Regions from separate parts of the Bacillus sp. JZ109 genome, predicted to be linked through region 1. Evidence: a T-box and tRNA genes for the amino acid it is inferred to sense, from the RefSeq annotation. Region 1 holds a T-box; the other holds one or more tRNA genes.
The links. The T-box of region 1 lies ahead of tyrS (tyrosine--tRNA ligase). A T-box ahead of a tRNA ligase gene usually reads a tRNA of that ligase, here a tRNA-Tyr.
Positions count from the first base shown of each region.

Region 2: it encodes a tRNA-Tyr, which carries the amino acid that the T-box ahead of tyrS (tyrosine--tRNA ligase) is inferred to sense. The anticodon was not compared.

Region 1 covers NZ_CP096388.1:250,829-265,817, forward strand. The annotation lists gene M1D94_RS01330 (branched-chain amino acid aminotransferase) at 1-334, opposite strand, end outside; gene M1D94_RS01335 (SDR family oxidoreductase) at 476-1,234, opposite strand; gene dltD (D-alanyl-lipoteichoic acid biosynthesis protein DltD) at 1,325-2,503, opposite strand; gene dltC (D-alanine--poly(phosphoribitol) ligase subunit DltC) at 2,503-2,739, opposite strand; gene dltB (D-alanyl-lipoteichoic acid biosynthesis protein DltB) at 2,756-3,943, opposite strand; gene dltA (D-alanine--poly(phosphoribitol) ligase subunit DltA) at 3,940-5,451, opposite strand; gene M1D94_RS01360 (teichoic acid D-Ala incorporation-associated protein DltX) at 5,469-5,618, opposite strand; gene M1D94_RS01365 (hypothetical protein) at 5,768-5,902, shown strand; gene M1D94_RS01370 (1,4-dihydroxy-2-naphthoate polyprenyltransferase) at 6,065-7,000, shown strand; gene ywaC (GTP pyrophosphokinase YwaC) at 7,142-7,774, shown strand; gene ywaD (aminopeptidase YwaD) at 7,804-9,171, opposite strand; gene tyrS (tyrosine--tRNA ligase) at 9,327-10,568, opposite strand; T-box leader at 10,610-10,824, opposite strand; gene ywaE (tyrZ transcriptional regulator YwaE) at 10,819-11,334, opposite strand; gene M1D94_RS01395 (YwaF family protein) at 11,484-12,197, shown strand; gene M1D94_RS01400 (glycosyltransferase family 8 protein) at 12,307-13,167, shown strand; gene sacY (transcription antiterminator SacY) at 13,220-14,062, opposite strand; gene sacX (SacY negative regulator SacX) at 14,116-14,989, opposite strand, start outside.
Region 2 covers NZ_CP096388.1:3,845,516-3,860,504, reverse strand. The annotation lists gene M1D94_RS20220 (PTS transporter subunit EIIC) at 1-580, opposite strand, end outside; gene M1D94_RS20215 (MurR/RpiR family transcriptional regulator) at 606-1,457, opposite strand; gene murQ (N-acetylmuramic acid 6-phosphate etherase) at 1,474-2,388, opposite strand; gene M1D94_RS20205 (GNAT family N-acetyltransferase) at 2,498-2,980, opposite strand; gene M1D94_RS20200 (DUF523 domain-containing protein) at 2,993-3,448, opposite strand; tRNA gene M1D94_RS20195 (tRNA-Glu) at 3,628-3,702, shown strand; tRNA gene M1D94_RS20190 (tRNA-Val) at 3,706-3,781, shown strand; tRNA gene M1D94_RS20185 (tRNA-Thr) at 3,786-3,858, shown strand; tRNA gene M1D94_RS20180 (tRNA-Tyr) at 3,881-3,965, shown strand; tRNA gene M1D94_RS20175 (tRNA-Gln) at 3,970-4,041, shown strand; gene sigW (RNA polymerase sigma factor SigW) at 4,272-4,835, shown strand; gene rsiW (anti-sigma-W factor RsiW) at 4,849-5,475, shown strand; gene cdaA (diadenylate cyclase CdaA) at 5,636-6,457, shown strand; gene cdaR (CdaA regulatory protein CdaR) at 6,450-7,904, shown strand; gene glmM (phosphoglucosamine mutase) at 7,923-9,269, shown strand; gene glmS (glutamine--fructose-6-phosphate transaminase (isomerizing)) at 9,703-11,505, shown strand; gene M1D94_RS20140 (hypothetical protein) at 11,552-11,692, shown strand; gene alkA (DNA-3-methyladenine glycosidase II) at 11,958-12,869, opposite strand; gene adaA (bifunctional transcriptional activator/DNA repair enzyme AdaA) at 13,142-13,780, shown strand; gene adaB (methylated-DNA--[protein]-cysteine S-methyltransferase) at 13,764-14,306, shown strand; gene M1D94_RS20120 (NADH dehydrogenase subunit 5) at 14,825-14,989, shown strand, end outside.

The DNA of each region.
Region 1 (14,989 bases):
GTTCTTCATCAATTTGCGGGATGCAGAGGCGGTCGTTTGATCGATTCAGGCGTTCCATATTTTTTTCCGGTCTGAAAAGCAGAACATGGTCATCCTCTGACACGTAAGCCTTTAACCCTTCAAACACGGTTTGGCCGTAGTGATAGACCATTGCGGCCGGATCCATTGATAAGGGTTGATAAGGAATGATTCTTGGATCGTACCAACCTTTATCTGCGGCATAGTCCATTACAAACATGTGGTCTGTAAACACTCTTCCGAACGAAAGCTGATTTGGGTCTGGTTTCGGTTTTTTTGTTGATGTCAATTCAACGCGAATTGTTTGTTTAGTCATGGTCAATCTCCCTGCTGTTAAATTGTTTATATTATCAAACTTATTTGAAAATAATTTATATTCTATTGTATACCTTCAACAAATAATCGCAATAGGTTTGCTCAAATTTGTAAGAAATTCATATGAAAAAAGCAGGAGAAATTAATTCTCCTGCGTGTTCATTTGCTCGAATAACCTGTCATAGTCGGCGCGAGTGGCATCCCGAAGACCTTCAACACGTTCATTTGTAATCTCCTGTTTGCCTTCCTTCAAGCCGTCCAAGAAATATTGAACATATTCTTCAGATGAAATGCCCCGGTACGTCAAGCCTTGTTTATCGCGTGATTTTTGGTTTAAGCCCGTGTCCACCATAGGCGGTGCCATTTCAATCACTTCCACGCTCGTGTCGCGGAGCTGGTGTCTGAGCGTAAGCGAGAACGAGTGAAGTGCCGCTTTTGTTGCGCAGTACACCGGATAAACAGCTAACGGGTTAAACGCAAGCCCGGATGTGACCTGAACGATTGCCGCCTCGGGCTGCTTCATCAAATGAGGTGTGAAAAGGGCGGATAAATGGACAGGCGCTTGGAAATTAAGTTCAATTTCATCACCGTCCACAAAAAGCTCCTCTGTCCCTTTTTTAAAGTCAATTTCCTTTTGAATGCCGGCGTTGTTGACGAGAACATTCAAGTTCGGATATTCCTTTAAAGCCCATTCATACAATGCTTCCCGCTGCGAACGGTCTGCAACATCACATTGCTTTGTATGGATGTTTGGGAGCTGCTGCTTCGCTTCTGCAAGACGTGCTTCGCTGCGTCCGCAAATGATAACTTCATTGCCGAGTTCCAGCAGGCGCTTGGCCAGTTCAAGCCCGATGCCAGCAGAACCCCCTGTGATTAAAACCGTATTATTTGTCATCTTCATTGGATGTAACACCTCTTAATTAAGTTGGCTGTGATTCCTTTACTATTTCAAATCTTAGCAGGAAATATGCAGCCGCGTCCTATGAGATGCTCAGGATGAAGTGACTTTTCCGGTTTTATAAAATTCGTCAATTGCTTTATCGACATACACCCAGCCTTTCCAGCCGATGTGAATGGTGTCTTTCATGAAATACGGGTCATATTCATGCCCTGAGAAATCAGCAACCTGGAAGCCCTTCGCTCTGATTTGTTTATTTACCTTTTTGTAATAGTCAGTGCGTCCTTTTTTCGGGAAGCCCGTGTAATCATACCATTTCCCGTTAACAGGAATGGTGACAAACATAGGCTCTGCGCCCGCATCCTTCAGGATATCGAGCATCATTTCAAAGTCGCCATATTCCGGTGACACCGCATACGATCTTCCTTTGTTTTTCCCTTTCAGCTTAGGCACTTTCGGCTTCAGCTTTTTATAGACAGGGTTGTCGATGTGAAAATCGTTAGAACCGGAGTGGCGTTTGCCTGATTGATCCGCTAGTTTATTCAATTCAGACCATGACTTATCCTTTACTGACTGCGAGATATAGCGCTTTGGCCCGGATGATTCTGTCGTTGAATAATACAGATCTTTCTTTTCCAGCATGCTGTAATACACTTTGGCCGCCGGCTTCAGCGCGTTCACTTTCCACGTCTGGCCGTTTACCATTGCTTTGTACAGCTCAGAAAGAATGGCATCGTTTTGCACAGCCTTAAAGCGCAGCATGCGTTTCATCATTTTCTTTTTAATTTCAGGATCGATCTGATCGTTAAATGCCAAATCAAGCCCTTGCAGCGCAGAATAGTTCGGCGCGAAATGCTGTTCATCAGACCCGCGCTTAATAAACCATTGCGGAGACACGATGAATACGATTTTTTTGCCCTTCAGCTGATCCATATGGGCAGCGAAGTTTAAAGAATGAATCAATGACTGGGATCCGCCTTTGCCGACAAGGTATGGCGTGAATCCCTCATTGTTTACCTGAAAATAATTAGATGGGTGGAACTCGTCCAGCCGAGAAAGCTCAGAAGACCCGTAAATCGGAAGATATGTCGGATCTTTGAGCATCTGATCTTGTAAATATAGCCCTTGAAACATACTCGGATTCAAGGCTGTTGCTGACTCTTTCACACGCTTATCGGTGATGAAGCCTGTCAGCCATGAAGATGGAATTGCGATGGCGCCTGCGAATAGAATAAACGCCAAAATAATTGGACCGAAAAAACGCTTTTTCATTATTTCAACTCAGACAGCTGATTTACAATGTTGTTAGGTGTATTCCAAACGTCCCGGTCAAATTCAGTGATCGGCACTAAAATATCAAAACGGTTTTCAATCGCAAGCAGCAATTCTACTGTTCCAAAAGAATCAAGCAAACCTTCTTCAAAAATTTCAATATCAGGATTTTCCTTTACGATGTCATCCTGGCAAACCTCTGCTAAAACGTCTAATACCTCTTGTTTAAAATCCATAGCTTTCTAATCTCCTTTAATGGTGGTGATGAAATGGTTTTCCTGAGAAAATATAAAACCCGAAGCAAACGAAATGGAATGTGATCACAATCGCGAGAATGGTTGTCCAGCGGTTGGACGGCAGCCATTTATATTTCTTATTCCACTTCTCGAAAAAGTTGTAACACGTCATCAGAACGGCGTGATAGAGGCCGTAAATGATATATTGCGGCGCGAGCCCGTGCCAAACCCCCATCAGCATAAACAGCAGGAAATATCCGATGTTTGAGACGGCCATACGGTTTTTGATCCACTTTTTCTTAGTCATCCAAAATACGAATCTCATAAACACATAATCTCTGAACCAAAATGACAGAGACATATGCCAGCGATTCCAGAAATCTTTAATATTTTTACTGATAAACGGTTTATTAAAGTTTTCCGGTGATTTAATGCCCATAATGTAGCTGACCCCGACGGCAAACATCGTGTAGCCGGCGAAATCAAAGAATAAATACATGCTGTAGCCGTACATGTACAGCAGGTTCCCAAGAATCTTATTGTGCGTGATTGCGGGAAGATTCATGATGAAGTACGTATTGATCGCGTAGCCGATAATAAATTTATACAGGAAACCGATGAAGATTTTATGGATTCCCGTATACAGCAGGTCGGCGTATTCTTCTTTCGTCCAAGCCTTCTGTTCATCCTTGACGAACCGGCGGTATCTGTCGATCGGGCCGGAGGAAATCGTCGGGAAAAACAGGATGAAATACAGCAGGCGGTGCAATGGCAGCTGTTCTTTCAGCAGTCCGTCTCTTGCTTCCATAATCAGCTGAACGCCTTTAAAGGTTAAATATGAAATCCCTAAAAAGCTGATCAGGTTATGCGGCGGATGATGCGGCTGCGGGTGCGAAAGAAACGGCCATATTTTTGACAGAAATAAAGGCAGAATAGACGCGATAACAGCTCCGCAAAAGACAAAGCCGCTGTTCGCTTTCTGCCGGTATGCCAGATAGCCGCTGATCAGGAGCACCTGCCATATTGTAAACAGGCACAGCGCGATGACCCCGTGTAAGTCGTGCGAAAAAATTAAAGCCAATATAATGATAGATATGAACATGTTGTATGCTTGAAATCTTTTTCCGTTTAAGCCGAGAATGATCGTCGGCAGAAGAAGAATGCCAAGCAGTATAAAGAATAAAAACGAGCTGTAAGGCGTCATACAAGAACCTCTTCGCCAATGCGTTTTCGGTCAATTTTGCCGTTAGCCGTCATTTGAATGTGATCCTGATAGATAAATTTTCTCGGGATCATATATGCCGGAAGGGAAGCGGCAAGCTCTTTTTTAATAGCGCTTGTCAGCTGGAATTCCTTCTCGAACTCATGCTCCTCAGGCACAATAGCAGCGATCAAGTACTCAACTGTTCCGTTTGGCTGATAAGGAATCACGACAGCAGAGCGAACGTACTGTGACTGTCTGACATGGAACTCGATTTCCTCCAGCTCCATTCGATAGCCGTGAAGTTTAATCTGAAAATCCAAACGTCCTTGGCAGAAAATCTGACCGTCTTGAATAAAGCCGGCATCGCCAGTTCGGTATGCCCACTGGCCTTCATGAGAGAAAAACGCTTTTTCCGTCAGCTCTGGCTCACCAAGGTAGCCTCGGCTTACACTCGGCCCTGCAATGACGATTTCTCCTTTTTCTCCATCAGGAAGCGGCTGTCCCTGTTCATCCATAATGAAAATGTTCATATCTGGTTTGGCGAAGCCCACTGGAAGCGATTCGCTGCGGCTGATGACGTCATCCGTAATTTCAACCGATGTGACAGCCACTGTCGCTTCAGTCGGGCCGTACGTATTAAAAATCTTTGCTTTCGGAAAACGATCAAGCAGCGCTTTTGCCACAGAAACCGGAAGAACCTCTCCGCAAAACATAAATGTGTCCGCATGAGGCAGCAGATCCTGTGAAAAACCCGGATCCATCAGGCACATTTGCACAAAGGAAGGTGTTGATGTCCACACATTCAGCCCGGACTTCTTCAGCTCTTCAAATAAGACTTTCGGCTTGTTCACAGCATCCTTTGTCACGCAATGTAATGTCCCGCCTGATTGAAGGCACGGATATAGGTCCATGACAGACAAATCAAATGAGAACGGCGCTTGGTTTAAAAATATTTTTCCTCCGCTGACTGGAAAGTCTGCACAAATCCAGTCTGTGAAGCTTTGAAGATTCGCAGCGGAAATCTGCACGCCTTTCGGATTTCCTGTGCTTCCGGAAGTGTAAATGATATAAAACGTTTCGTGTTCTTTGACCCATTGATCTTGGCTGACAGAGCCGCCTTCGTTTTCCAGCAGTTCTTCCGCAGAAACTGTCTGAATCTGCTGGCCGACTGCATCAATTGAGAGTCCTGCTGCATGGATCAGCAATTCTGCTCCAGAGCTTTCGATAATTTTCGCAATCCGTTCGGACGGAATAGAAAGGTCAACCGGAATATAAGGATGTCCCGCTTTGACACTTCCCAAGAAGGAAACGATCATGTGCGGCTCCATGTGGCCGTACACAAGGATAGGAGATTTCTTTTCCCCAGAAATGCGTTTTTGGATCGCGGCAGCCGCGCGGTCAGACTGCTCCCATAATTCCTGATACGTGAGCGACTGGCCTTGAGAGCGGAAGGCATCGGTTTGCGGATAAGTTTCCGCATGTGTTTGAATAGCATGTAAAAGTTTCATAGTTATTCTCTCTCCAATTAGAAATCGTTATAAATATATGAACCGGTATTCGCGGTGTGAAAACCATACATAAAAAACAAAACAAGCAGTATCATCAAATAAAAGCCTGTATGACATGTCCACTTGACAGCGGGTTTTTCATACAGCTGTTTCATTAATTGCAGCATATCAAAAATTCCCTTCCCGTTTTTTCGACAATCACATGATTATTTGACGATCAGATGCTCAAAAAGTTTCATTTTTTCCCTAATCTCCCTCAAATTAATATATCGGCGTATGTTTTTGAAAATGAATCTTTATACCTGCAAGGGCAAGAATGGAATGTTTCGAGCTGATTCATAATAAAGGAAAAGATAGCTGGAGTCAAAAGATCTTTTTAACTTTTAAAAAGTGTAATGTACTTAAAAAAATTTTTCTGTACCTGTTCGTTCAAGTGAAAGCAGAAACCTAATGAAATCAGGGCGAGAAGCGTATAATAAGAAAGAAAACGCCTTCTTGCGGTATCTTGTGAAATAAGGGAGAAGTCATTATGATAGATAAGGAAGCAAAAGGAGTTTTTTATTAAGCTGCCGGCTGAAAAAAAGTAAGCCTTTTAATAGAAAGGAAGAGGAAGATGAACCAAACAAATAAGGGTGAGGGTCAGACAGCGCCGCAAAAAGAAAGCATGGGGCAGATCCTTTGGCAGTTAACCCGTCCTCATACGTTAACCGCATCGTTTGTGCCTGTGCTGCTCGGAACCGTTTTGGCGATGTTTTATGTGAAGGTTGATCTGCTGCTGTTTTTGGCTATGCTGTTTTCTTGCCTATGGATCCAGATCGCGACGAACTTATTTAATGAATACTATGATTTTAAACGCGGGTTAGATACAGCAGAATCAGTCGGAATCGGAGGGGCCATTGTACGCCACGGAATGAAGCCTAAAACGATTTTGCAATTAGCTCTGGCCTCATACGGGATTGCCATTTTGCTCGGTGTCTATATTTGTGCAAGCAGCAGCTGGTGGCTTGCGCTGATCGGCCTTGTCGGCATGGCGATCGGCTACCTGTATACAGGCGGGCCGCTGCCGATTGCGTACACGCCGTTCGGTGAATTATTCTCAGGCATTTGCATGGGTTCGGTGTTTGTGCTGATTTCGTTTTTCATTCAGACAGATATGATCAACACGCAAAGCATTTTGATTTCCATCCCGATTGCGATTCTTGTCGGCGCGATTAACCTGTCGAACAACATTCGTGATATTGAAGAGGACAAAAAAGGCGGACGCAAAACATTGGCGATTTTGATGGGGCATAAGGGAGCTGTTACTCTGTTAGCTGCGTCGTTTGCCGTCGCTTATATCTGGGTTGTCGGTTTGGTTATTACCGGTGCCGCAAGCCCATGGCTGTTTGTCGTCTTTTTAAGCGTGCCTAAGCCGGTTCAAGCAGTGAAGGGTTTCGTCCAAAAAGAAATGCCGATGAACATGATTGTTGCAATGAAATCAACAGCCCAAACAAATACATTTTTCGGATTCCTGCTCTCGATCGGATTATTGATCAGCTATTTCCGATAATAAAAAAGACCGCTCGTTTCGTGCGGTCTTTTTTTGTTACAATCGACCGCATTTTGTAAAAAAATTCATAGAACCTTGCAGCAGACAGGGACGTCTAGTACATGGACAGCGGATAAAGTTCCGTTAAAGGAGATGACGAACATGGATTTATCTGTAACACATATGGACGATTTAAAAACAGTAATGGAAGATTGGAAAAATGAGTTATTAGTTTATAAATTTGCGCTAGATGCGCTCGATACAAAGTTCTCAATTATCAGCCAGGAATATAACCTCATTCACGGACACAACCCGATTGAACATACAAAATCCCGTGTCAAAAGCTTTGAAAGCATCGTGAATAAGTTAATGAGAAAGGGCTGTGAGATTACGACGAAGGAAATGAAGGAGCATATTCACGACATTGCCGGCGTGCGCATCATCTGTTCCTTTATTTCTGACATTTATAATGTCGTGAATGTGTTGAAGCAGCATGAAGATTTGAGAATCGTAAAGGTAAAGGATTATATCCAGACACCCAAACCGAATGGCTATCGAAGCCTGCATTTAATCATTGAGATGCCTGTGAATTTAACGAACCGTGTGGAATACGTCAAAGCAGAAATTCAAATCCGGACAATCGCGATGGATTTCTGGGCGAGCCTTGAACATAAAATTTACTATAAATTGAACAATGACGTTCCTAAGCAACTAACAGATGAGCTGAAGGAAGCCGCGGAGATTGCCCATTACCTAGATGAGAAAATGCTGGGGATTAAGAAAGAAGTGGATTAAAAAAGACGGCACCCAAGTGCCGTCTTTTTTTATTTGATATCTTCAAAAATGTCAGATGCTTTCGCCTTCATTTGTTTCTTAATGGTTTTCGGTTTCTTCTCTTTTTTCACAGCCTCATAGACAGCGGCTGTCACAAGATCGCCTGCTTGCTGGAGGCGTTCTTTGCTGATATGTTCGATCGAGTCTTCAGGGGTATGATACCACGGCTCAACTTCTTCTGTTTCCGGGTCTCCCCAAATAAAGTTGGCGGAATCAATGCCGGCTTCGTGGAATGGCACATGATCAGATGATCCTCCCTGTGTCAGAGACAGGCTGTCAAACCCAATTTTTTCAGCAGCCGTATGGCTGGATTCCCAAACATAGTTAGATTGGCCGTCCAATGTGTTGACATACAACTCAGACGCTTTTTCCCAGCTTGTGCCTACCATATCTAAGTTGAAGTTCACTTCGCTTCGTTTCAGCTCTTTTTCCGATAGATGATCTACATAGTGAGAGGAGCCGAGCAGGCCGAGCTCTTCGGCGCCGAAAGCGATAAAGCGGATTTCTTTATCAGATGGAACGCTTTTTAAGACACGCGCCATCTCCAGCATAACAGAGGTACCTGAGCCGTTGTCATTTGCTCCGGGCGAAAAAGGAACACTGTCGTAATGGGCCGTCACGTACACAATGTCTGGATGTTTGATGTTCTTTGGTTTTTTGATTCCGATGATATTCTGGGAGGTTTGGTTTGTGATTGCTTTTAGTTTTAAGGTGGCTTCTTTTTGCTGGGTAAGTGCTTCGCCGTCTTCTTTCTTAATGCCGACGACCGGAATGCCGACTTTATTTCCCGACAGGTTTGGCGTCATAGGCACGAGGCTTTCTTTGTTGTTATAAATGATGACAGCTTTCGCTCCGGCGGCTTCGGCATTTTTGGCTTTCTCGTAATAAGTCAGGTCTCCTCTGGAAATCAAGGCGATTTTGCCCTTGGCGTCAGCGGTAAAGTCCTTTTGATAGCCCAATCCCGCATTGTAAAGCGGGGCCGTCAGCCCTTGTTCCTCAGTCGGAGCTGAGCCCGACGCCGCTTGGAGAAGAATATCGCGTCCTGCTGAAGACAGTGTACCCTCAAGCCGGTCAGGAATGTTGAATCGTTGAACCTTCACATCAAGCTTTAATTTTCTCAAGGATGAGGCGATCAATAGGGCACTCTTTTTTTCAGCTGCAGTTCCGGCTATTCTGGGGCCGATTGCTTCACTTAGCTGAGAAATGGTAGAGTACGCATGCTTTGCTTTGAATGGAAGCTCGCGCTCGCTATTTGATATTTGTAAAGCGTGCGCGGCAGGGGTGACACTCTGTGCCGGCAAGAGCAGTGTGCTGGCAGTTAAAACAGCCATCGTCATGACAGTCAAAAGCTTTTTCATCAAAAATAAACCTCCCCTAAATGTATGGTTGGGGAATATTTCGGGATGCTAAAGGAGTTTCCTGCAAGATGGAGAGCGTTTTTGAAAAGACAGTGCTTTATACCTGCAAAAAAACGCTTATGAATGAAGGGTCATAAGCGTTTCGGAATATCAAACTATTGGAGCTTTAAAAACTTGCGTTTGCCGACTTGGATGATCATATTCTCTCTTATCTCTGCTTTGGCGTGAACATCTGTTATTTTCTCTCCGTCGATGCGTACACCGCCGTTTTGAATCATGCGGCGCGCCTCGCTCTTCGAAGAGAGGAGTTTTAGCTTGACGAGCAGATCAATCATCGCTATCGTTTTTTCGCCTTTCCAGTTTACGGCTGGTATATCTTCCGGCAGGCTGTTTTCCTGAAAGACTGTTTTAAACGAGTGTTCGGCAGCTTCTGCTGCTTTCTCTCCGTGATACATTCGGACGATTGTTTTGGCTAAAAGCATTTTGGCATCACGCGGATGAACGGCGCCGGTTTCTAAGTCTTTTACGAGCTGTTTTTTCTCTTCAAGCTCTAAGTCTGTCGCCAAGTGGATGTACTTTTTCATCAGGCTGTCGGGCAGTGACATCGTTTTTCCGTACATGTCGTTTGGATGTTCGTTAATGCCAATGTAGTTGTGTTTCGACTTCGACATTTTCTCGACGCCATCCAAGCCTTCCAAGAGCGGCATAAGGATGACGACTTGTTTTTCTTTGTTGTATCGTTCTTGGAAATGCCGTCCCATGAGGACATTGAAATGCTGATCCGTTCCGCCTAATTCAATATCACTTTCGAGAACGACAGAATCATAGCCCTGCATCAATGGGTAAAAGAATTCATGCAGTGAGATTGGTTTTTGCATGGCGATGCGTTCTTCAAAGTCGTCGCGCTCCATCAGGCGGGCTACCGTTATTTTCCCTGCTAATTCAATGACATCTTCTAGATTCAATGTTTTCAGCCATTTTGAGTTATAGTGAAGCTCGACTTTTTCTGGATCAAGCACTTTTCCGAATTGCTCAAAGTAGGTTTTGGCATTGTGCTGAACTTCTTCATCAGTCAGTTGCTTTCTGGCTGCCGATTTTCCGGTCGGATCACCAATTTTTCCTGTGAAATCCCCAATTAACAGCTGGACAATGTGGCCGTTTTCTTGAAATTGGCGAAGCTTATTTAACACAACCGTATGGCCCAAATGTACATCCGGTGCAGACGGATCTAATCCGAGCTTAATTTTAAGCGGCGTGCCCGTGGAAATTGATTTCACGAGCTTTGCCTTTAATTCCTCCGGCGGTATGACTTCGTGGGCGCCTGTCATGTATAGCTGAAGCTGTCTTTCTACCTCTTTTTGTTGTGACGCTGTGAGCTGCTCAAATGTTCTCATCATTTTTCCTCCTTTTTTACAAACACAAAAAAGAGCCCATCCCAATAAGGGACGTGGCTCAATGCACGCGGTACCACCCTGGTTGAAGACATTGTCTTCCGCTCATTCGAATAACGGTTTCCCGTTCTTTGCTACTTTTAAGGTTCACAAAGAAAGCTCGGGGAGGTAATTCACGTTTGCTGTGTGCCGGCTCGCACCTTCCGCCGGCTCTCTGAAACAGGGAGACAAACCGCTACTGGATTCCCGTCAAAGCTTATGTTGTATGAAGATTGTCAGCTACCTTTCTAAGCAGCCCTGTCAATATTTTCTGTTCGTCCTTCGTCATTCCCGCAATGAGCTCTGTTTCCCCTTTGTGAAACTCCGGGTAGAGTTCTTCGATCGCTTGTTTGCCGGAATCGGTGATAGAGACAAACACGAGTCGCCGATCTCTTGTGTCGATGCTTTTACGGCAAAAATTCTTTTTTTCGAGCGTTTTGATCACGTTGCTTGCTGTAGCTGTAGATATCCCTGACAGCTCAGCGATTTTTCTCGTTTCGAGCGCTCCCCATACCCATAGATCATAAAGAATGGAGAAAGCGGTCCAAGAAAGGTTATAGGAAGAAAGAACCTCAGTCTCCATTTTGACACGGAGCCTTTGTGCAGACCGATACAGATTCGTAGCGATCGAAATGGCTTCTAGGTTGAGTGACTCGACGGGCATTTGTTTGAGCTTAGAAAGTGTATCGTGTTCTTCCTTCCGAAGCTGCTGATGTTGATGTGAACGTTCCATTTTTTAGGCCTGCCTTAAATTATCAGAATCATTAGCTATGAAACGAATTGTAACAGACTCTGATGTGAACTTCAAGCCCATATATCGGTGAATAAAAAAAGCCCAAACAACGCCAAAATAAACAAAAACCCGCAAACGGGGGTGCAGTTTTGCAAAAATATGTTCAATCCGTCTATAAGCATGATCCGTTTCATCTGTTTTCGACAGAGCATGTAGTGACGTTAGCGATTATCGCCCTTTTGGCCATTCTGTTGTTTTTGTTCCAAGAGGGGGTCAAGCAGCCGAGGGCCAGCCGGTTTTTACGTTCTCTGTTTGTGTTTCTTTTGCTTGGTTCGCAAATCGGCTATCAAATATGGATGGTCGCCACGGGCAGGTGGTCGGTGCGCACTTCATTGCCTCTCCAGCTTAGTGACCTGTCGGTGTATTTGTCAGCTATTATGTTAGTGACAAAAAGCAGAAAGCTGTTTGTGTTTTTGTTTTTTGTCGGCATCGGCAGTTCGATTCAGGCTCTTGCCACTCCTGACCTCGGAATGTTTTCATTTCCGCATATCCGATATATCCTCTTTTTTATTTCTCACGGGTCTGTGTTTTTATCCTGTCTGCTGATGGCTGTGATTGGCACCTACAGAATGGGCCAGCGCTCGTTATGGGTGACAGTCCTGCTTGTTAATGTGTACGGCGTCTGTATTTTTCTGATTGATCGCTGGCTTGGCGCGAATTATATGTATTTGACGAAAAAACCGGGCGGATCCTCTCTCTTAGATGTTCTCGGGCCATGGCCTTGGTATATCGTCTCGGCTGAAGCCATCACGATCGCCAGCTTTTTCATTCTTTATTGGCTTTATCGCATCTTCAAAAAATGACACCTTTTTTGTTGTATCACACATTCTGTTTAAAAAAATGTCGGAGAACGTGTTTATTTTTTTGAAAAAGGGTATGTAACTTGTACAACAAAAAGGGAGATGAATACCATTGAGGAAAGATGAAATCATGCATATCGTATCATGCGCAGATGATAATTATGCTCGTCATTTAGGTGGGATGTTCGTTTCTTTATTGACTAACATGGATCAGGAGAGAGAGGTAAAATTATACGTCATTGATGGCGGAATTAAGCCTGATAACAAAAAAAGACTGGAAGAAACCACTTTGAAATTCGGAGTGCCGATTGAGTTTTTAGAAGTGGATACCAAAATGTATGAACATGCGGTAGAGAGCAGCCATATTACAAAAGCCGCGTATTACCGCATTTCGATTCCCGACTTAATTAAGGATGAAAGCATCAAACGAATGATTTACATCGATTGCGATGCGCTTGTCCTAGAGGATATTTCTAAGCTATGGGACTTAGACATTGCGCCATACACCGTAGCCGCTGTTGAGGATGCGGGGCAGCATGAACGCCTGAAAGAAATGAACGTCACTGATACAGGGAAGTATTTTAACTCAGGTATCATGATTATTGATTTTGAGTCTTGGAGAAAGCAAAACATCACAGAAAAAGTCATCAACTTTATCAATGAACACCCAGACGAAGACTTTCTTGTGCTGCATGACCAAGATGCACTGAATGCGATCTTGTATGATCAGTGGTATGAACTTCATCCGCGCTGGAACGCTCAAACCTATATCATGTTAAAGCTGAAAACCCCATCGACTCTGTTAGGGCGGAAGCAATATAATGAAACGAGAGAAAACCCGGCAATCGTGCACTTCTGCGGCGGAGAAAAGCCTTGGAACTCCAATACAAAACATCCGTATCGCGATGAGTATTTCCATTACATGTCCTATACGAAGTGGAATACGATCAGCAACCCGGCGATCAACCAATAATACAGATATAAAAAAACGCTTTTGAGATGATCAAAAGCGTTTTTTGTTTGTCTCAGCGTGCGACTGACCGTTGGTAGAACCGCTGAATATGCATGGCGATGTAGCACAATTCTTTTTCAGGAAACTCAAAGCCGTATTCCTTCTTCACAAAGGTGCCGATGCTTAGGGCACACAGGAAGGCATCCTTAAACTTCTCTTTAATGATGTCGATCATTTCTGCGTCCAGCTCGTAAATGGATTCGCCTGCTTTGATATGCTGAATGGCAAAGCGGAGATGGGTCACGAGCCTTTCATAAGAGATGGTATCTTCAACGATATTAATAGACAATTGAATTTCGATAATCTCGATAATATCACGGATCATTGTTGTAATATCAAGCGTTTGTGTCATATCGCCGGCATTGTTTCTTGCTGTGTGGATATGCATGGCGATATTGCCGATTTCATCATCAGGAATGTGAATCCCCAGTTTATCTTTAATCAGTGTTCTGGCCCATAAGCCGATCTGGAACTCCTTTGGATAAAGGACTTTGATTTCATTCAGCAGCGGATTTTTGATAACCATCCCATTGCTCAGGCGTTCAATCGCAAAAGAAAGATGGTCTGAAAAAGCGACATGAATGCGCTCGTTGATTTTGATGTTCAGCTCTTTTTCGGCATGAGAGATAATTTGCTCAGAAATCTGAATGTGGTCTTCAGGCAATGTTTCTAAAATCTCTTCGAACTGCTTATAGTCAGGTGTATCTTTTCTGATAAAGGTTTTTTCTATTTTTGACGGATCGACAATATCATTCTTCTTTTTGTTAAACGCAATTCCTGCACCCAAGAGAATCTTCTCTTCATTTTGATCTTTTACGACGATAGCATTATGATTTAAGATTCTTTTAATTTTCATAGCTTTTTTGTCCTTTCATCCCCCGTTTTATGAATGAAAACGAATAAATCCAGTTATTCTGTCTCTTCTTTAAACCCGAGAAACAATGTAGCTATAAAAGCAGAGACGGCTGCGATCAAGAAACCGATCATATAATGAACAAAATTCGCGGCGCCAAACGGCAGCACAATTGAAATCATCGGAATGCCTGTCAGCCCGTAGGAATTTGCCACAACTTGTACCGCAACCACGTATGCTCCGCCAATAGCACCGCCGATGGCTGCTCCGATAAAGGGACGGATCAATTTGAGATTTACCCCGAATACAATCGGCTCAACAATGCCTAAAAACGCGGTCAGAGAAGCGGGGAGCGCAATTTTTTTCAGGCTTGATTGTTTCGTTTTGAGGAATACCGCAAGCCCCGCTCCGCCTTGGGCCACATTCGCCATCGACCATATCGGCACTAAAAAGTTGACACCGACATGCGGATTAGCAAGCAGCGTTGCCTCAATTGCATAAAAGCTATGATGCAATCCAGATAGGACGATGGTGGAGTAGATGCCGCCGAAAAGAGCTCCGGCGGCAATGCCGGCGTGATCATAAATATAGACGATCGATTGTGTCATGATCTGGCCGATGATGGACGCGGCGGGATTCATCACAATCAGCGCGAGGCATCCTGTCACCATGACCGTAATAAAGGGAATGATCACGACATCAAGCGACTTCGGCACAATCGATTTTAATAGCTTCTCAATTTTGCTCATGACAAAAACGGAAAGAAGAATCGGTATCATGGAACCCTGATAGCCCATCATTGGGATATGAAGCCCCCATATGTCTAAAGAAGACGGGGTTTTGCTGCCGAGCATTGACGGGTCCAGCAGATCAGGATGCGTCAAAAGCCCTGCAATCACTGCCCCTAGGTATGGGTTGCTGCCAAATTGC
Region 2 (14,989 bases), 510 kb from region 1:
AGATCCCGGCCAAAGCCCCAAGTGCGGGTGTCCCGCCAAATTCTTTCGAAGCGTTAATACCGACGAGAATGCCGAGATAAGTGAACAGCCCTGATCCGATGACTGTCAGGATAATCGCAATTTGTGAGTCTGCAGAGAGCCAGCCTGCTTGAATAATTGCTTTGGTAATCCCAGTAATTAAACCGGAAGCGACTAGAGCGGGAATAAGAGGGATAAAAATGCTGGCAATTTTACGTAAGAAAAGTTTAAAAGGAGTGGCGTTTTTTCGATTGATATCGGCTTTCTTTTTGGCCGCTACTTCTTTGACATCGGCACCTTCTTCTGCTGACACGAGCTTTGAGAAAGCAGCTGTAACATGATTGACGACTCCTGTGCCGAGGATAATTTGTAAGGTTTCAGCTTCAACGACCCCCAATACGCCGTCAAGCTTTCTTAAACCCTGAGCATCTGCTTTGCTTTCATCGTAAGGCGTAATGCGCAGGCGTGTCATGCAATGTGTATATGAAGAAATATTGGATTTTCCTCCGCATAGCTCAAGGATTTTCTGTGCGAGATGATGGTAGTTATTTTCTTTGCTCATTAAAACCCCTCCCCTTCAAGATGCCTTATTTTTTTCTCATAGATTGGATGGCTGCTCTCGTTTTATCGATATAACCGGTTGTCGTTTCATACTGCTCAGCCGCCATGCCTAAAAACAAAACATCAATTATAAAAAGCTGGGCGAGGCGGGAGGAAGTGGCCGCACTTCGAATCAAGGCTTCATTGGAATGGGCTGTATACAAAGGGACATCAGCCAGTGCGGAGACGGATGTCTGACTGAATTTTGTGATGCTGATCGTTGTAATGCCTTTTTCCTTAGCCATGGCGAACAGTTCAACGATTTCTTGTGTCTCTCCTGAAAACGAAATGGCGAATACGATGTCGTCTTTATCTGCATTTGCGATTAAAGATGCCACAAGATGAGTGTCTGTAAACGCGGTTGCTTGTTTATGAATGCGAAGCCACTTTTGCTGGGCGTCCTTGGCGACAATGCCGGAAGCCCCGAGGCCGATAAAATGCACGGTATGAGCTTTGAGAAGCAGAGAAACCGCTCGTTCAAGCTCTTTGTAGTCCATCAGGTCTGAAGTATCCTGAATGGCTTGAATGGCATTGCCGGCCGTTTTTTCGGAAATGGAGGGCAGCGGCTCGTGGGGAACAATATCCCGGTAGCCCTGAAAAGTAGGCTTTGCCAGATCGCCTGCTACTCTCATTTTTAAATCTTGAAATCCTTTCAAACCGAGTGATTTGCAGAGCCTGATGACGGCAGCGTCACTTGAATTGGCTAAGGCGCTGATTTCGTTGACCGTGCTTTCGATTGCTTTGTGGGGATGGGCTAGGATATAATCTGCAAGTTTGCGCTCGGATGGAGGGAGCTTATGCTTCATTGATTGGATGATCGCTAAACCGCCTGTGGCCATTCTAGTTCTCTCCTTATCATGGATGGTAATGTTCGATTGCTTTGTCAATGAAACCGTTTGCTTCATCGAGTAATGTCTTTGCTTGTTTCTGATCTGTGCTTGTTTTGAGCATGACGATTGCTGTTTTGACGTGATGATCGGCTTGTTCCAGAGTGTATCTTGCTGTGTCGTATGAAGCGTTTGTAAGGCTTTGGATGATGCTGATGGCGCGTTCTTTTAGTTTTTTGTTGCTGACGTTGACGTCTACCATCAAGTTTTCGTAAACCTTGCCGATTTTGACCATTACAGCGGTAGATATCATGTTTAGAATCATTTTATGAGCGGTTGCGGCTTTCATACGTGTTGATCCTGTAATGGCCTCAGGTCCGACGACAACCTCAATGCTGTGATCCGCATCCTTGCTGATGGCGGAGTTTTCATTGCAAGTAAGGGCGATGGTGTGTGCTCCGACTTTGCGGGCGTATCTTAGGGCGCCTGCGGCGTAGGGTGTGCGGCCGCTTGCTGCGATGGCAATGACGGTGTCATTTGAAGTGAGCTGTATGTTTCTTAAATCTTCAGCTCCTGCTTCTTCACTGTCTTCAATGCCCTCTGCTGCCTGTAAAAAGGCTTCGGGGCCTCCAGCCATGATTCCGATGACCTGATCTGGGCTTACGCTGTAGGTGGGAGGACATTCAACAGCATCCATGACGCCGAGTCTGCCGCTTGTGCCGGCGCCTGTATATATGAGCCGGCCTCCATTTTGAAACGATTCATATGCGCAGTCTACAGCTGTTTTGATGTCGGGGAGAACCTCCTGAACGGCTGCAGCGACTTTCATATCTTCGTTGTTGATCATTTTGAGGATGCCAAGAGTGTTTGCTTTGTGGATTTCAACTGTTTGGCTATTGCGTGATTCCGTTGTGAGACGGTGAAGGTTTAATGGTTCTGACATGAGGATGCCCCCTGTTTTAAAATGATATATCTCAATATTCAGTATATTCATCTCTGTTATGATATTTCAACTATGTTTTTAAATTTTTGAAATTTTATTTCACTTAAGACTATAAGAAATGATGAAGGATCAACTGTTCTCCAAGCGGCCCGATTCTTCGCCGTCCTTTATCAAGGAACCCGCTTTTCATATAAAGGTGTTTTGCGCGTATGTTCAGATGATTGACGGCCAAGATGATTTCGTCGCACCATGGAAAATATCCGCTCACAAAAGCGGGAAGCAAAAGCATGGCTTTTTTCGCATAGCCTTTTCCGTGATGCACAGCGTTTAAAGACAGGGAGCTGAGCAGTAAAGCAAATGGATTGTTAGAATAGGAAGCAAGCGTTTCTTTTGATGCATGTAAAATGAAAAAACCGACTGGAAGGTCGTCTTTTAAGATGACAACCGGGTATCGGTCCTGTATGCCCAGAGCTTGAGACAGCACCTCTTTCGGGAGGGAGGTAAAGCGTTTGTCATCGTTGGTGAGCGTGAATGATTGAAGCTCGGGCAAGTGTTCAGGCTTATAGAAGGATAAAGAAATGTCTTGAGTCATGTGGTGGCCTCCTTACAATATGTCGTCAAGCTCGTTTTCCGAAATGACGCGGTAGCCCGCTTGTTTTAACAGTGCGGCGGTTACTCCGCTGCCGGTGATTTTTTTGCCAGAGAATGTGCCGTTATAGATAAAACCGCTTCCGCAAGATGGACTGTTTTCTTTTAATATGACGGCAGAAGCGTTGATTTCTTTTGCGTAAGCCAATGTTTTCGAGGCGCCTTCCATATATAGTTCTGTGACGTCTTCTCCTGAAGCTGTCACGATTTTCGCTGTTCCATTGAGGACATCCTCGCCGGTGCCTCCTATGATTTCTGCGGGTTCGCGTGGGGTAGAGAAGCCGCCGAGAAGTTCAGGGCAAGCCATGACTGCTTTCTTTTCATCGACGAGTTTTCTGATTTTCTCCGACGCTGCGTGAGAGCCGTTATATCTGCATTCAATGCCTCCAAGGCAAGAACTGACTAGAATCATATTAGGTTCTCCTCTCTTACTTTGCTTGTCTCTATCATAAAATAAATGGCTTTAGTTGGGAGGCTTTTTCAGTTAAAAAAGGAGTTAAAAAGTTTGAAAATAAAAAATTTAATTTTTCTCTTTACAAACAGGGGGTGACCTGTATATAATAACTTTTGTCAGCTCGACGAGAACACAACGGCCCGTTGGTCAAGCGGTTAAGACACCGCCCTTTCACGGCGGTAACACGGGTTCGAATCCCGTACGGGTCACCATTTGGAGGATTAGCTCAGCTGGGAGAGCATCTGCCTTACAAGCAGAGGGTCGGCGGTTCGAGCCCGTCATCCTCCACCATCTTGCCGGTGTAGCTCAATTGGTAGAGCAACTGACTTGTAATCAGTAGGTTGGGGGTTCAAGTCCTCTTGCCGGCACTGTTTTTTCAAAATTTTATGTGGAGGGGTAGCGAAGTGGCTAAACGCGGCGGACTGTAAATCCGCTCCCTCAGGGTTCGGCAGTTCGAATCTGCCCCCCTCCACCATTATTGGGCTATAGCCAAGCGGTAAGGCAACGGACTTTGACTCCGTCATGCGTTGGTTCGAATCCAGCTAGCCCAGTCACAGACACCTTTGATCAAAAGGTGTCTTTTTTCTTTTCGGAAAAATCATTCCAACTTCTAACTGTTCAGTCTGTATAATAATTTTAAAAATATGTTAAGGTAGTTTATTCACGAATTACCATCTACACCCTGCCAAAAATTTGATAAACTTATTTTATAAAAAAATTGAAACCTTTTGAAACGAAGCTCGTATACATACAGACCGGTGAAGGCAGAGGTTAGATAAATATGGAAATGATGATTAAAAAAAGAATTAAACAAGTCAAAAAAGGCGACCAGGATGCATTTGCGGACATCGTAGATATTTACAAAGATAAAATTTATCAGCTTTGCTACCGTATGCTTGGCAATGTGCATGAGGCGGAGGATATTGCACAGGAAGCTTTCATCAGAGCGTACGTTAATATCGACAGTTTTGATATTAACCGGAAATTTTCAACTTGGCTTTATCGAATCGCGACCAATTTGACCATTGACCGCATTCGCAAAAAGAAGCCGGATTATTACCTCGATGCAGAGGTGGCTGGTACGGAAGGCTTGACCATGTATTCTCAAATCGCCGCAGATGGTGTTTTGCCTGAAGATGCAGTTGTGTCGCTGGAGCTCTCAAACACGATACAGCAGAAAATTTTAAAGCTTCCTGACAAATACAGAACAGTCATCGTATTAAAGTATATTGACGAACTCTCATTAATTGAAATCGGGGAGATTCTAAACATTCCTGTGGGGACTGTGAAAACGCGGATTCACAGAGGCAGAGAGGCTCTTAGAAAACAATTAAGGGATCTTTAAGTGGGGTGATGAAATGAGCTGTCCTGAACAAATTGTGCAGCTTATGCATATGCATCTTGATGGAGATATCCTTCCAAAAGATGAACACGTATTAAATGAACATCTGGAGACATGCGAGAAATGCAGAAAGCATTTTTACGAGATGGAGAAATCCATAGCGCTCGTACGGAGCACATCGCATGTCGAAGCCCCCGCGGATTTTACCGCTAATGTCATGGCAAAATTGCCTAAGGAGAAGAAAAGAGCTTCTGTAAAAAGATGGTTCAGATCCCATCCCGTTATCGCAGCTGCTGCGGTATTCATCATTTTGATGGGCGGGGGTTTTTTTAACAGCTGGCATAATGACCACAATTTCAGCGTGTCCAAGCAGCCGAATCTTGTGGTTCATAACCATACTGTGACCGTGCCAGAAGGTGAGACGGTCAAAGGTGATGTCACTGTCAAAAACGGCAAGCTGATTATTAAAGGCAAAATAGACGGGGATGTAACCGTCGTAAACGGAGAAAAATATATGGCCTCTGCTGGACAAGTCACCGGTCAGATTGAAGAAATCAATCAATTATTCGATTGGACATGGTACAAGATGAAGTCTGCGGGGAAAAGTGTACTCGATGCATTCAGTCCGAACGGAGAAGAGTAAAGCGCGTTAGCCGCTTTGCTCTTTTTTTGCGGGCTGAGAGGGCTGGCACATTTCACTTGCTAAATCGAAATGTGGTATAATGGGCTCGCTATGTAAAGTACATATGCGTAACCCGTAAAACACAAAATACGAAATGACTGAAATCTTGGAGGACGAGGAAATGGCTTTTGAGGATATCCCTTTTTTGCAGTACCTCGGCAATGCCGTTGATATTCTCCTTGTTTGGTATGTGATATATAAATTGATTATGGTGATACGCGGCACGAAAGCGGTTCAGCTGTTAAAAGGAATTGTAGTCATCGTGCTTGTTCGTATGGCCAGCCAATATTTGGGCCTCAGCACACTTCAATGGCTGATGGACCAAGCGATAACATGGGGATTTTTAGCAATTATTATTATTTTTCAGCCTGAGCTGAGAAGAGCGCTTGAACAGCTAGGCCGCGGCCGCTTTTTTTCGAGGAGCGGCACGCCTGTTGAAGAAGCGCAGCAGAAAACGATTGAGGCCATTACAAAAGCGATCAATTATATGGCGAAACGCCGTATAGGCGCCCTGCTGACCATTGAGCGGGATACTGGAATGGGGGATTATATTGAGACCGGCATACCACTAAATGCCAAAGTCAGCTCTGAGCTGCTGATCAATATTTTTATTCCAAACACCCCGCTTCATGACGGTGCGGTGATTATGAAAAATAATGAAATTGCCGCAGCCGCCTGTTATCTGCCGCTTTCTGAGAGCCCGTTTATTTCAAAGGAACTGGGCACGCGGCACAGAGCGGCAGTCGGTATCAGTGAAGTAACAGACAGTTTGACGATTATTGTGTCTGAAGAGACCGGCGGCGTCAGTGTGGCAAAGAACGGCGACCTTCACAGAGAGCTTACAGAAGAAGCGCTGAAAGAAATGCTTGAAGCCGAGTTTAAGAAAAACACCAGAGACACTTCTTCTAACCGCTGGTATTGGAGGGGCAAGAAAAATGGATAAATTCTTAAACAACCGCTGGGCTGTGAAAATCATTGCTCTACTTTTCGCGCTCTTGCTTTATGTGGCGGTTAACAGCAACCAAGCACCGACTCCGAAAAAACCGGGTGAATCTTTCTTTCCGACATCAACAACTGATGAAGCAACTCTGACTGATATTCCGGTTAAAGCGTATTATGATGATGAAAATTACGTCGTGACGGGTGTTCCGCAAACGGTTAATGTCACGATAAAAGGCTCGACAAGCGCCGTGAAAAAGGCTCGGCAGACCAAGAACTTTGAAATATATGCTGATATGGAACATTTGAAAACCGGCACACATAAGGTTGAGCTTAAGGCCAAAAACGTGTCGGATGGGCTGACAATCTCAATTAATCCGTCTGTTACGACAGTGACCATTCAGGAACGGACGACCAAAAGTTTTCCCGTAGAAGTGGAGTACTACAACAAAAGCAAGATGAAAAAAGGCTATTCTCCGGAGCAGCCGATTGTCAGTCCGAAAAATGTGCAGATTACCGGATCGAAAAATGTCATCGATAATATTTCTCTTGTAAAAGCTTCAGTGAATTTGGAAAACGCAGATGAAACGATTGAAAAGGAAGCGAAAGTGACTGTCTATGATAAAGACGGAAACGCGCTTCCTGTCGACGTGGAGCCCTCGGTCATCAAGATTACCGTTCCGGTGACAAGCCCGAGTAAAAAAGTGCCCTTTAAAATTGAACGGACAGGAAGCCTTCCTGACGGTGTCAGCATAGCGAATATTGAATCCAGCCCCAGTGAGGTAACGGTTTACGGCTCACAGGATGTGTTGGATTCTCTTGAATTTATTGACGGCGTCAGCTTAGATTTAAGTAAAATTAACAAGGATTCCGATATCGAGGCAGATATTCCGCTTCCTGACGGTGTCAAAAAAATCTCACCGTCAAAGGTGACTTTGCATATAGAAGTCGATAGTGAAGCGGATCAGAAGTTCGAGAATGTCCCTATCAAGACTGTAGGGCTGAGCAGCTCACAAAACATTGAATTTCTTGATCCTGAATCACAAGCGATAGATGTAACGGCTAAAGGCTCTCCCACGAATATAAATAAACTGAAAAAATCAGATATTGAATTGTATGTGAATGTTTCAGATTTAGAGGACGGGGAGCATAGCGTGAAGCTTGAAGTGAACGGGCCACAGAATGTAACTTGGTCCTTGGGGCGGAAAACCGCCAAAATCAAGCTGACGTCTAAGAAAAGCAATACATCAACGAATGATAACAGCAGCAATACATCAGGGAACCAGGATGACACAGATAAACAAACAAATGATCAAAAGAACAATCAGCAAGAAGATACAAAGAACACTGATAAAAACAACAACGATCAAAACCAAGACGAAAATAAAGATCAAAACCAAGATCAGGATGAGGATGAATCCACTGCAAATTCACAATCCTCATCGGAATAAAAAAGGAGCGATTATAAAATGGGCAAGTATTTTGGAACAGACGGTGTAAGAGGTGTCGCCAATAGTGAGCTTACACCTGAGCTGGCCTTTAAAGTCGGACGTTTCGGCGGTTATGTGCTGACAAAAGACAAACAACGTCCAAAAGTGCTGATAGGCCGCGATACACGCATCTCCGGCCATATGCTGGAGGGAGCCCTTGTCGCCGGACTTTTATCCATTGGCGCAGAAGTCATGCGCCTGGGTGTCATTTCTACACCAGGTGTATCTTATTTGACAAAAGCGATGGATGCAGAGGCGGGCGTCATGATTTCCGCTTCTCATAACCCAGTGCAGGATAACGGCATCAAATTCTTTGGGGGAGATGGATTTAAGCTTTCTGATGAACAGGAGGCTGAAATTGAGCGCCTGATGGACGAACCTGAGGATAAGCTGCCAAGACCTGTCGGAGCAGACCTTGGACTTGTAAACGATTATTTTGAAGGCGGACAAAAATATCTGCAATTCTTAAAACAGACAGCTGATGAAGATTTCACAGGCATTCATGTGGCATTGGACTGTGCCCATGGCGCAACGTCATCCTTGGCGACACACCTGTTTGCTGATTTAGATGCAGATGTTTCTACAATGGGGACTTCCCCGAACGGATTAAACATTAATGACGGCGTCGGTTCGACTCATCCCGAAGCGCTCAGCGCGTTTGTCAAAGAGAAAAACGCGGATCTCGGTCTTGCGTTCGACGGTGACGGCGACCGCCTGATTGCTGTCGATGAAAAAGGAAATATTGTAGACGGCGACCAAATCATGTACATATGCTCAAAACATCTGAAATCAGAGGGCCGTTTAAAGGATGATACAGTGGTTTCAACCGTGATGAGCAACCTCGGCTTCTATAAGGCGCTCGAAAAAGAAGGCATCAAAAGCGTACAGACAGCTGTCGGCGACCGCTACGTAGTAGAAGCAATGAAAAAAGACGGCTACAACGTCGGCGGAGAACAGTCAGGACATCTTATTTTCCTTGATTACAACACGACAGGGGACGGATTATTGTCTGCTATTATGCTGATGAACACTTTGAAAGCAACAGGCAAGCCGCTGTCAGAGCTTGCAGCTGAAATGCAGAAGTTCCCGCAGCTGTTAGTCAATGTGAGAGTGACTGATAAATATAAAGTTGAAGAAAATGAAAAAGTAAAAGCAATTATTTCTGAAGTTGAAAAAGAAATGAACGGCGACGGCCGGATTTTGGTGCGCCCTTCAGGAACTGAACCGCTCGTCCGTGTCATGGCTGAAGCGAAGACGAAAGAGCTGTGCGATGAGTATGTCAATCGCATTGTTGAAGTCGTCCGGTCAGAAATGGGATTAGAGTAACGAAGTCTATTATCAGAGAGTGAACAAGACAAGCGAGGTTTACATAAGATAATTGTGAGACATACGGCAAAGTTGTTTAAAAAACAATTGACCGTTTATGCCACATGTTGTAAAATCAAGCTTGTCTTGTTCTTATTTTCTCAATAGGAAAAGAAGACGGGATTATTGCTTTACCTATAATTATAGCGCCCGAACTAAGCGCCCGGAAAAAGGCTTAGTTGACGAGGATGGAGGTTATCGAATTTTCGGCGGATGCCTCCCGGCTGAGTGTGCAGATCACAGCCGTAAGGATTTCTTCAAACCAAGGGGGTGACTCCTTGAACAAAGAGAAATCACATGATCTTCCAAAAAACATGTAGGAGGGGACGATTGAAAGTCCCCTTGAAATTTGACTTTCTTCGTCTCCTTTTACAATCTTAGGAGGAAGAAAAATATGTGTGGAATCGTAGGTTATATCGGTCAGCTTGATGCGAAGGAAATTTTATTAAAAGGGTTAGAAAAGCTTGAGTATCGCGGTTATGACTCTGCTGGTATTGCTGTTGCCAACGAACAGGGAATCCATGTGTTCAAAGAAAAAGGACGCATTGCAGATCTTCGTGAAGTTGTGGATGCCAATGTAGAAGCGAAAGCCGGAATTGGGCATACTCGCTGGGCGACACACGGCGAACCAAGCTATCTGAACGCTCACCCGCATCAAAGCGCACTGGGCCGCTTTACACTTGTTCATAACGGCGTGATCGAGAACTATGTTCAGCTGAAGCAAGAGTATTTGCAAGATGTAGAGCTCAAAAGTGACACCGATACAGAAGTAGTCGTTCAAGTAATCGAGCAATTCGTCAATGGAGGACTTGAGACAGAAGAAGCGTTCCGCAAAACACTTACACTGTTAAAAGGCTCTTATGCAATTGCTTTATTCGATAACGACAACAGAGAAACGATTTTTGTAGCGAAAAACAAAAGCCCTCTATTAGTAGGTCTTGGAGATACATTCAACGTCGTAGCATCTGATGCGATGGCGATGCTTCAAGTAACCAACGAATATGTTGAGCTGATGGATAAAGAAATGGTTATCGTCACTGATGACCAAGTTGTCATCAAAAACCTTGATGGTGACGTGATTACACGTGCGTCTTATATTGCTGAGCTTGATGCCAGTGATATCGAAAAAGGCACGTACCCTCACTACATGTTGAAAGAAACGGATGAGCAGCCTGTTGTTATGCGCAAAATCATCCAAACGTATCAAGATGAAAACGGCAAGCTGTCTGTGCCTGGCGATATCGCTGCCGCTGTAGCGGAAGCGGACCGCATCTATATCATTGGCTGCGGAACCAGCTACCATGCAGGACTTGTCGGTAAACAATATATTGAAATGTGGGCAAACGTGCCGGTTGAAGTGCATGTAGCGAGTGAATTCTCCTACAACATGCCGCTTCTGTCTAAGAAACCGCTCTTCATTTTCCTTTCTCAAAGCGGAGAAACAGCAGACAGCCGCGCGGTTCTCGTTCAAGTCAAAGCACTCGGACACAAAGCCCTGACAATCACAAACGTACCTGGATCAACGCTTTCTCGTGAAGCTGACTATACATTGCTGCTTCATGCAGGCCCTGAGATCGCTGTTGCGTCAACGAAAGCATACACTGCACAAATTGCAGTTCTTGCGGTTCTTGCTTCTGTGGCTGCTGACAAAAACGGCATCGATATCGGATTTGACCTCGTCAAAGAACTCGGTATCGCTGCAAACGCAATGGAAGCTCTATGCGACCAGAAAGACGAAATGGAAATGATCGCCCGTGAATACCTGACTGTATCCAGAAACGCTTTCTTCATCGGACGCGGCCTTGACTACTTCGTATGTGTCGAAGGCGCACTGAAGCTGAAAGAGATTTCTTACATCCAGGCAGAAGGTTTTGCCGGCGGTGAGCTGAAGCACGGAACGATTGCCTTGATCGAACAAGGAACACCAGTATTCGCACTGGCAACTCAAGAGCACGTAAACCTAAGCATCCGCGGAAACGTCAAAGAAGTTGCCGCTCGCGGAGCAAACACATGCATCATCTCACTAAAAGGCCTAGACGATGCGGATGACAGATTCGTACTGCCGGAAGTAAATCCAGCGCTTGCTCCGTTGGTATCTGTTGTTCCATTGCAGCTGATCGCTTACTATGCTGCACTGCATCGCGGCTGTGATGTTGATAAACCGCGTAACCTTGCGAAGAGTGTTACTGTGGAGTAATAAATGTTTAACCCCTTTGGATAAGATTATCTAAAGGGGTGTTTTTATGTCCAAAAGAGAAAGAACGTCTACAGTGGAAAAATGGATTAAAGAAGTTGATGGTACAGGACCCGAATATCGATCGGCCATAGCTATAGATTTAAGATGTTTCCACATAAGGTCGGTCAATCAGGTTAAAAGGCATTAAGACTTTTGCCTAACTGAGTTTTTTGATGTTAATACAGATATAAGAGAGCAGTTCCTCATTAAGATACGCTTTTGATAGCAGTTGGAATTTAGCATGCTAGAAATCCGAAAACCGGAGAGCCTATTGGAATGATAACGTTTTTTTTTATTGTCAATTAATAAAGGCAAAGAATTCTAGAAGTCGCACTTACAATGTACTTGTAGGCCTTAGGTTTTAAAGCTCATTCTTTTTTTATTGAGTACATTCCGGTTTAAGTTGAAATGATTCAGTAAAGGACACGCCATAAATAAAAGGTAGCGTATGACTCCCATGTTTTCCATGAAAACGATATTTCTAAGATTTCATCTTTCGTAGGCTTTCGATTCATATTACGTAATATTTTTATCGAACGAATTAGACCCACATCATCGATCGGAAAAGCTGTCGGGAACCTAAGGCAGCGCATTAGAACATAATTGGCTGTCCAAGGACCGATTCCTCGTATTTTAATTAAGTTTTTTTCAGCATCTTTAAAGTTCATTTTCATTAATTTTTCCCTCGATAATTCCCCACTTGCCATTAATCTGGCTATTCCAATGATATATTCACTTTTTTTTACCGTCATTTTAATATCTGCCAGGTCGGTAGGGGTTAACCGTGCAATTCGCTCGTACGGTGGGAACACCCAATACTTTTTACCATTCCATTCAATAGAATCGCCAAATGCTTCTACAAATTGCTTCTTTAAGGAGTACGCGAAGGCTAAGTTAATTTGTTGCCCTAAAACTCCCCAACATAAAGCTTCAAATAAATCGGGAATGCCGATCACTCGCAACCCATAAAATTTTCGGGCAGGCATTTTAAGTAATGGATCTGCTTTTGCCATTTCATAAAATGGAGTTAAATCGTTATCAAGATCAAACCATTCATGAATATATTTTACAATCTCTTCCCGTTTCCACTGCTCAACAGGTCTAGAATCGTTTAGGAATTGAACAATCATTTGTTTATTATTGATTACGCTTACCTGCACTAAGGACCGAATTTCCCCAATGGCTATAACTTTTGTAATGATATTGTTCTCTATTTCATACATGCATTCATTTTTTTCCCTGGTTAGGTAGCCAAGGTTAGCATTCATGTCGAAAATTTCAGGTAATGTAATGACAATAACATCATTGACTTCATGCCATGCCACTTTTTCTTTCTCCTTATCTTAAATAATTATAAGAAAACTCACGCTGGTTGAAATTAGTTTATCACATAATCATCTTTACTCATTTTGTTATCTTGCTATTACATTCTAACCATCTTATTTTTTTCTATTTATGAGGTTATAGTGTAGTTATCAAGAATGTTAAACGGGAGTAGATAAAAATGGCCCAAGATATAAAAATCGCGTGTCGAAAATTTAAATTGGGATTTAATTCAAAATGAATTAGATGAGCCATGTAAGGACAGGTGAGATAAATGCCGGATAATATCAATAACGGACATAAAGAGAGCCATGATCATAGAATTTTGAATGATGCAGAAATAATAACAGATGAAAAGTGGCAAGCAATTATAAATAATGATGCAACGTATAATAATCAATTTTTCTACGCTGTAAAGTCGACAGGGGTATTCTGTAAACCATCCTGTAAATCTCGTGTTCCGAAAAAAGAAAATGTATGTATTTTTCCAAACGCAGAACAAGCTCTCCGCGCAAATTTTCGCCCTTGTAAACGTTGCAAGCCCACTAATGAAAAAATGCCTGATCGCGAGTGGGTTGATTTAATTACTGAATATATTGATAAAAATTTCTCAGAAAAATTAACGCTAGAATCGTTAGCAGATATTTGTCATGGGAGTCCGTATCATCTGCATCGAACATTTAAAAAAATTAAAGGCATTACACTGGTTGAGTATATACAACAAGTTAGAGTACACGCGGCTAAAAAGTATTTGATTCAGACAAATAAAGCGATTGGAGATATCGCTACATGTGTGGGTATGGCTAACGCGCCTTATTTTATTACTTTATTTAAAAAGAAAACTGGACAGACACCAGCACAATTTCGTCAAATGAGTAAAATGGAGGAAACGTACAATGGAAACAAAGAATAAAGCAACCCTTTATTGGTCTTTATTAATGTTCAAGGATTGGAATTTTTATATTGCTTCAACTTTAAAGGGGCTTGTGTTTGTAGGCTCACAGAACAAACCAATCGAGGAATTGTTCGAATGGGCTAAGAAACGCTTTCCAGGAAGTCTTCTTGTTGAAGATGATGATAAGCTTGAACCCTATGCCGTTGAAATCACTCAATATCTAGAAGGAAAGCGGAAAAACTTTACTGTTCCAGTTGAGTACGCCGGTACGCAATTTCAGATAGCCGTCTGGAATGCACTTTGTGAAATTCCTTATGGACAGACGAAATCCTATTCCGACATTGCAAATGATATAAATAAACCAGCAGCTGTTCGTGCTGTAGGTGCGGCTATTGGGGCTAATCCGGTATTAATTACTGTACCGTGCCATCGTGTAATAGGAAAGAATGGCTCATTAACTGGCTATCGGGGCGGATTTGAAATGAAGACACTGCTCCTCGATCTGGAAAAGCGAGCTTCATCTGAAATGGATGTTCCTCATTGAAAGTGAATCATCTATAATGGGTTGGATTATTTTAGAGGAAAGTAAAGACCAGTTTACTGATAAACTTGACAACTTTTAAAATTTATCATATCTTATACGTAACTTAATAATCGATGCCGATGTTTATTTTTCCTTTTAAAATATGTAGGCCTTTAGCATTCTTTTCATATTTCATTTTAAATATTGATAGGATGAAAAAGCATCCTAACTAAAAAGGAAGAGAAACATAAGTCGATTTATTTGATAATCAGGACTATATTAAAGGAAATTAAACATAGCATAAAGTAAAGACCAATAATAAGGTAGCTCTTCAAAAAACTTCGCTGAAGTTAGTTGAAGTGAAGCCGACAATTTTCAGGATTCAATGATCTAACATAATCATTGAAATTTTGAAGTTGTCGGCTTTTTTGTTGGAAAAAAATAGAGATAAATAAAAATTGAAATAAATAATAGACAAATATGATCTGATTGAAAGGTCTTTTGACCAATAATGAGTTTTAAAAAAGGGAGAATTTAGAATGTTAGTTTCGCTGAGTTTGTCATCATTATTAACATTATTTTTTATTATGCTTATGGCTTCTGGGATTAGTGGACTATTGTTTTTACATCCGCGAGTACCCTTGAGTTTTGTTCGCATTCATATTGGGATCTTGGCTTTACCACTTTTGGTTTCCTTACTGATT